DNA from 2 places in the Paenibacillus sp. 203 genome. Region 1 is predicted to be linked to the other one. Evidence: riboswitches for the same ligand, from Rfam matches in the RefSeq annotation. Region 1 holds a riboswitch; the other holds the start of a gene.

Region 1 (3,425 bases):
GCAATCAGTGAAATTTCAAATGCACCCGGAACCCAGGCTACATCAATTTCATCTTCCTGTGCACCATGTCGTTGAAGTGCGTCAATTGCGCCGCTTAACAGCTTGCTCGTAATAAACTCATTAAATCTGCCTACCACAATACCATATTTTAAACCGTTCGATACGAGATTACCTTCTAGAAAACGTGCCATGTTTAATCAACCTCTCTTAGTTTAATTATTTAGGGACTTCGGACAATACTTCAGATTTACTTGGAACCGAGATGTATTTTTACAATGATAAACGACGACGGTAGTCCACCAAATGCTGAATACTGATCAGCTTTAATTGATGTCGCTTGGCGACCACTGCCAGATCAGGCAGGCGGGCCATTGAGCCATCTTCCTTTATAATTTCGCAAATGACCCCAGCAGGCTTGAAGCCACTGAGTCGGGCCAGATCAACAGCCGCTTCAGTGTGACCCGCACGCTGCAAGACACCACCATCGCGAGCAATCAGCGGGAACATGTGACCAGGCTTGCGGAAATCACTGCCTGTGACTGCTTCGTCTGCCAAGGCGCGTACAGTCAAGGAGCGCTCGGCCGCTGAAATACCCGTTGTTGTCTCCATATGATCTACCGATACCGTAAAGGCAGTACCGTGGAAATCTGTATTTTGCTCTACCATAGGATGCAATTCCAAGGCCTCGGCTCTTTGTCGTGTGATTGGCACACAGACCAACCCGCGACCTTCTGTAATCATGAAATTAATGACCTCAGGCGACGCTTTTTCAGCCAAAGCGATAAAATCGCCTTCATTTTCGCGCTGTTCATCATCCACTACAATAACAACTTTACCGTTTTTCAAGTCCTCCAACGCTGCTTCGATGGAATCCAAACGAATCTCTTCGTCATGTTCCAACTCGCCATGCTCTATGACGTTTGCCATTGCACTTGTTTGGCTATCTCTATCCATAACACTTTCCTCCTTATGTCTTGTGCCACGAATGCTCCTAAACAGGCTTACCCTTCAATATCAGGCAAAGCCGTGTTTCGCCAAATAGTCCAAACTGAGAGGAGCTTCTTCTACCCTCTCCGCCTCCGCTGCACCTCTGTAATTTAAAAGCTGTTCTACATATTTGCCCAAAATATCGCATTCGATATTGACGGTATCTCCCTCACGTTTGGCTTGTAAGGCCGTTTCGGATAAGGTGTGGGGAATAATGGATACGGCAAAGGTATCTCTCGTACGCTGTGCGACTGTGAGGCTGATACCATCAATTGTGATTGACCCTTTGAGAAGAATATATTTAAATAATGTTTGATTTTTAGGCTCAATTTCGAACACAACTGCATTCTGATCTGATGTTACCCCGCGAATCGTTCCCGTCCCGTCCACATGTCCTTGCACGATATGTCCTCCGAACCTTCCGCTCGCCGCCATCGCTCGCTCCAGGTTGACTCGGCTGCCTGATCTCAACTCTTTCAGATTACTGCTGCGAAAGGTTTCCGGCATCACATCAACCTTAAAGTCTTTCGTACCGATCTGTATCGCCGTCAGGCAAACGCCATTCACTGAGACACTGTCTCCTATTTTCAAATCGCCCAACACCACGGAACCCGAAATCCCCAGCACCATCGCTTCACCGCTTTTGGAAATCGTTTGAATGCGACCCACTTCCTCGACCAATCCGGTAAACATGCCTTCACTCCTTTCCACTACATTTCAGTTTATCCCTAATTCATCAGCTATAAGCGCAAAAAACCCCCAGTTCGGATTCAATCCGTCATGGGGGTGATGAGAGTCACATTTGTAGTATACAAGCGCAGTTCATATGCATCTTAAGACGACATGAAATCATAGATTTGCCAATAGAAAGCATGACTGAGGATACAACCAAATACGCTCTGAACATCATCAAAAAGAAAGCTTAAGCAAGCTATCGCCCGATGCTGTCCTACAACGAAATAAGCCGTACGCACAATTGGGTATGCTAAAAATCGGCACATGTCACGTCATGCACATGCGCTTCGTATCCTTCTCCCATCCAGACTATACTGTCGGTCCCGGATTTGCACCAGGTCCACCTTCTGCCGATCATTCAGCATCCGGGTCACGGACTAAGCCATGCTGTTTCTCACAAAAACGATCCACAAACATGTCATCACCGCCGGTGGGGAATTTCGCCCCGCCCCGAAGGATCTTGCTCTTATTTAATTGAATTAACATTAAACTTGTTACGTATATTAGCACCGACTTCTAAAAAAAGCAAGTTATCTAATAGAAGCTCCTGCTTTGGTTTTGACATATTGGCTGGAGAGTTCTTCAAACCAGGTTTTATCATTCATATGAAGCGCCAAGTCAATCAGATCGGCCAGTTCCTCGACTCCCAACTCTGTTGCATGATCAAAGGTAATTACGGCTGAAGCAACCGGTCCCCGTCCTTCCTCAGAACATGCTTCATAATCCAGTCGCACATCAACATGTCCGTCAATAAACTCGCATTTCAGAAAATAAATAATTTCGCACATTAAAATGGGGCGTACCTGTGTTTCTAACACGCAATCCATCACCTTGGCAGAATAATGCTGGTTCGTCAGCGTGAATTTGTGTTCTGTCGCTGCCAACGAAGCCCGTCCAAAATCATCCGTAAACTTTAGCTCCACTGGCTTGATGTTCATAACCTTAGGGATCTGCTTCTTTATAATTTCGATTATTTCAACTGTATTCAGCTTAATCATTACCTGCACCTCATTGCATCTTAAAATTCAGAAGAAAACTTTTTAACGTGCCTCTTATAGGCCTCCACTCCTATATCGGAAATCATTACCTGTTTTTTTATGCTTCAACCCATAAACGACAAAAAAGATTCTTTGCGCAATAAACGCAAAGAATCTTGATTGAACCACTACAGTAACAGCGGATAACAATGTTAATCGATGATTATGCAAAAAACGTAATTATAGCTCTGAAATTTCATGTTTCTTTTTCAGGATAGTCCAGCGACGCTCAATCTCCTGCTCAAAGGTAGCCAACGTAGCCTCCTCCTTAAGAAGATGCTTCGTTTTACCCATTAATTTCAACCATTCAGCAGCTGGAATCCGTTTTCCCTTGTCTTCCGGATTGTACGTAATCGTCGTACTGCCTTGCTCTATTTCGTACAAAGGAAAGAAACAAGACTCGACTGCAGCGCCCACAATGCTGGTGCCCAGTCTATCTTCGGATTTCCAATTCAGCGGGCAGGCGCACAGGATCTTACCATAAGCCGTACCCACGTTGTTCGCATACCATTGAGCCTTGGCTGCTTTGCGCAGCATATCCTGCGGATGACTTTCAGCTGCTGTAAAAGCATACGGAATGTTACAAGCAGCCATGATTTGCACGGTATCCTTGTGATGTCCTTGCTTTCCTTTTTGCATTTTCCCTACACCCGACGTACTGGTCAT
Region 2 (3,425 bases), on a different contig from region 1:
TCTATGGCGTCAGCCGGTTTTTTGCCTGTCTTGTTAAAGGCTGTTCCAGTCCCAGATACAACTTTATGTTCAGAATCAACAATAATGAGTCCTCCGCGTTCACCAATCTTAACAGACTGCAGACTTTCACCCATCTTGTCCAGATTCAAAGCCAATGCAACAGCTCCTTCACCGTCCTCCAGCGTTCCCGATATATTAACGACTAAATTCCCTGTCGTGACGCTGGCAACTGGAACACCGACGAATACTTTGCCCTTTTCCAGCATCGCATTTTTGTACCATTTTCTCTCCCGGGGGTCATAATCGGCCTCCTGTTTTTTCGGTGAACGTATGTATTGCCCTTTCGCATTACCTAGAAGCGCGGCATCTAGCTCGGGATGAGCCTTAACGATGGCATCCAACTTTTTCTGAAGGGCCTCTTGGTTGGTACCAATGGAATCAGAATTGATTTCAGTGGTAAGCACGTCCAGGTCTTTCATAATGGGTGCTACATACTGATTGACATTGCTCCGGATCAGATACAAATTCGTGTATACGGAACCGCCCATTTGCTGACTGAGTTGTGTTGTAGCCCCCTGATAGGAAAAGTACCCGATAAGTACGCTCGGAATCAATAACACAGCCAAAAAAGATATTATTAATCTTGTCCTCATTAAATAAAACTGCTTGAGAAACCTGTTCCACCACGGAACTGTTTGTTTTGTTTTAGTCATAGTTCTTGCTCCTCTGTGTCTGATAATCACTACATTGTTTTATTCGACAGAAACCGACTAATTTTATAGATGTAATCTTTGAGAAACGAAGAATAATTACATGTTTTAGACACTTTTTCTGAAAGATGGGTCTAAAGAACTATATTTTATATGAATACGAATACATAAAAAAGCCAAATCGGAGATGCAAAAGCATCTTCACGATTTGGCTTGGGTGAGTCATGAAAGGGACGTTGAACTGTTAATTTTTTTGCTGACGTGAAATCATAAAGAGCGTAATCCAGATGAGCATAAAACCAGTCAATTGCGCTATAGTGACAATTTGCTGAAAGACGATCCAGTTAATCACGACACCAACCATGGGAAAGCTCAGTTCTGCCATCGTAGCATAAGACGCTTTGGTCGTACTTAAGCCTTTGTAATACAGCAGCAAGCTGAGAAGACCCGGAAGCAATGCCTGCAATAGCAGATTGATAATCACAGCTGCGCCCGCCCATGTACCGGCAGGCATATTCCATGGCGCATGCTCTACAGAGGTGAGGACAATCAGCAGAGGGAGCGCCACCATGAAGCGGAGGGAGGTTACTGTTTCATATTTCATTGAACGAAGCAAGTAACTTCCCATGACTGTCGAACCGCCCCACAGAACTGCTGCACCGAGTGCAAGCAGACTACCAACCTGAACAAAATCACGAACATGTCCGAAGGGGAGCGACCAACCGAAGGTCAGAAGATACGTCCCGAACAGAGCAACGACAATTAATACTCCAAAATGACGCGGCAACATTTCCTTCAAAATAATACGGGCTAGAACAATAGCGACCAAGGGTTGAAGCTTCTGGAGTAAGAGTACAGCATTCAAATCACCATTGCTGAGTGCCATAGTGAAAATCACGCTGGCCAGAGCCGAGCCGCCCCACGAGACGAATAAAATAGCGAAAACTTGACGAAGCCGTACCGCTTTGAGTTCCTCACGATGCTTCCACAGCATCGGTGTCAGAGCGAGGAAGAGCAGCACATGCTCCATAAGTACAATTTGTGTTGAAGTAAATGACTTTAGCAAAATAATACGAAAAAGCGGGTCTGCGCCCCACAAGGCTGCTCCAATTGCGACCAGCCAAAAACCGCTTTTCATGTGGGAGCTACGATCAAAACCTTTGGATGTTAGTACAGTAGAAGATTGACTCATACTCAATTAGCTCCTTGCGAATACAGGACCGGTGGCACAAAAACCCCCGTCCATGGCGAAAGGCCATGCAAGACGGGGGTTGATCAAATAAACTTGCCGCTTTATGCAAGTTAAATGAAGTTGCTGCAAAACTAATAACGCAGTATTCATCCACTTCGCGGCATGTTGATATTTCGATCTTCTTCCATCCGGACTTTACCGTCGGCTTTGGCATCTCACCAAATCAGTCCGTATCCTGTTGCCAGATACAGAGTCGCGGGCTTAGCTCCATGAGCCATACCGCCGGTTGGGAATCTCACCCTACCCCGAAGATCCTTATTCCGTTTTTAATTTCTCCTATAGGATATACCTGTTTTAGAATGAAGTCCAGTGAAAAATGTGTGTATATCTAACAATGATTTTCATCTTTTTTTTGAAAGCGCTCTACGAAATTACATATTACGAGGTAATATCCTTATACTCAATACGTCGAATCGCCGCATAAGCCACAAGCATTCCTAGTAGAGAGAAGCCAATTTGCACGGGGGCTATGGAACTAAGTGGAGCACCGTTATTATTGGAGAAAAGCAATGCTACAATCAGGATTGAGGTCACAATGGTGGTGGGTACAGAGTATCTTCGCATCCCCATATACAGCGGAACCAATCCCATAAAGCTGGCAGCAACGGCATTGATCAGCGTTCGTGCTGATTGTTGGCCCAGTATGGAAAGAGTAAGGTTATCCGGTACAATCAAGACAAACTGGTTGAGCAGATGAATAGCAGCCGTAATGATTATTTCCGAAATAATAATAGACAAGAATGTAAACAGCAGCACAACCAAGAGCTTGGCGATCATCAGCTTTTGACGGTGAATCGGGTACATGAACAAGATCGTAATCGATTTGGATTTAAATTCTCCGACGATAAAGCGGCATAGCAAAACGGAGGAAAATACAATAAATGTTGCTCTCACAAAATTGTCTATTAGATCCAAGAGTTGGGTGTATTGTGTGAATTCGGGTATTCCTTCACTTTGACTGTCCAGCGCGATAATACAGAGCAGCCCAAGAATGCATGCATTGGCGATCAGTGCTGAACGGATATAACCCGCGAGATGAAATTTTTTCAGCTCCAACTGCATCAATTTAAGCATGGAGATCACCTCCGTTTAACAGGCGCAAAAAGTAGTCTTCCAGCGTGCTGCTTTTCTGATGAATGGAATCCACCTCTATATCATTTAAAATGAGCGTTTTCGTAATTTGTTTCTGTGGTACATTTGAATCGTAAATACGTATACTCTGTTCATTTAGTACCTTTATATTATTCAGATTCAGATGATGGGAGAGGACGTAGGTCGCTTTTTTACAATCGTTGGTCGTAAATTCGATATATTCCGTATTGGTTTCCCGCACCTGCTCCATCGATACTTCCTCAATCAGTCGTCCGTGATTAATCACGCCTACCGTATCCGCAATCTGCTCTATTTCCGCTAAAATATGACTGGACACGAGCAGAGTCATCCCATATTCCTTGCATAGCATG

The links. Region 1 has a riboswitch for FMN ahead of ribE (riboflavin synthase). Riboswitches for the same ligand answer to the same signal wherever they lie in the genome.
Region 2: it holds a riboswitch for FMN, as region 1 does, so the genes downstream of both, WA407_RS10800 (DMT family transporter) here and ribE (riboflavin synthase) in region 1, are expected to answer to the same signal.

The regions. Positions count from the first base shown of each region.
Region 1 is NZ_JAXCHD010000003.1:134,080-137,504, reverse strand. It holds gene ribH (6,7-dimethyl-8-ribityllumazine synthase) at 1-191, opposite strand, end outside; gene ribB (3,4-dihydroxy-2-butanone-4-phosphate synthase) at 271-954, opposite strand; gene ribE (riboflavin synthase) at 1,015-1,680, opposite strand; FMN riboswitch at 2,011-2,184, opposite strand; gene WA407_RS06985 (IDEAL domain-containing protein) at 2,253-2,720, opposite strand; gene WA407_RS06980 (thiamine pyrophosphate-dependent enzyme) at 2,940-3,425, opposite strand, start outside.
Region 2 is NZ_JAXCHD010000004.1:307,190-310,614, forward strand. It holds gene WA407_RS10795 (methyl-accepting chemotaxis protein) at 1-713, opposite strand, end outside; gene WA407_RS10800 (DMT family transporter) at 955-1,902, opposite strand; FMN riboswitch at 2,075-2,219, opposite strand; gene WA407_RS10805 (hypothetical protein) at 2,341-3,036, opposite strand; gene WA407_RS10810 (ABC transporter ATP-binding protein) at 3,029-3,425, opposite strand, start outside.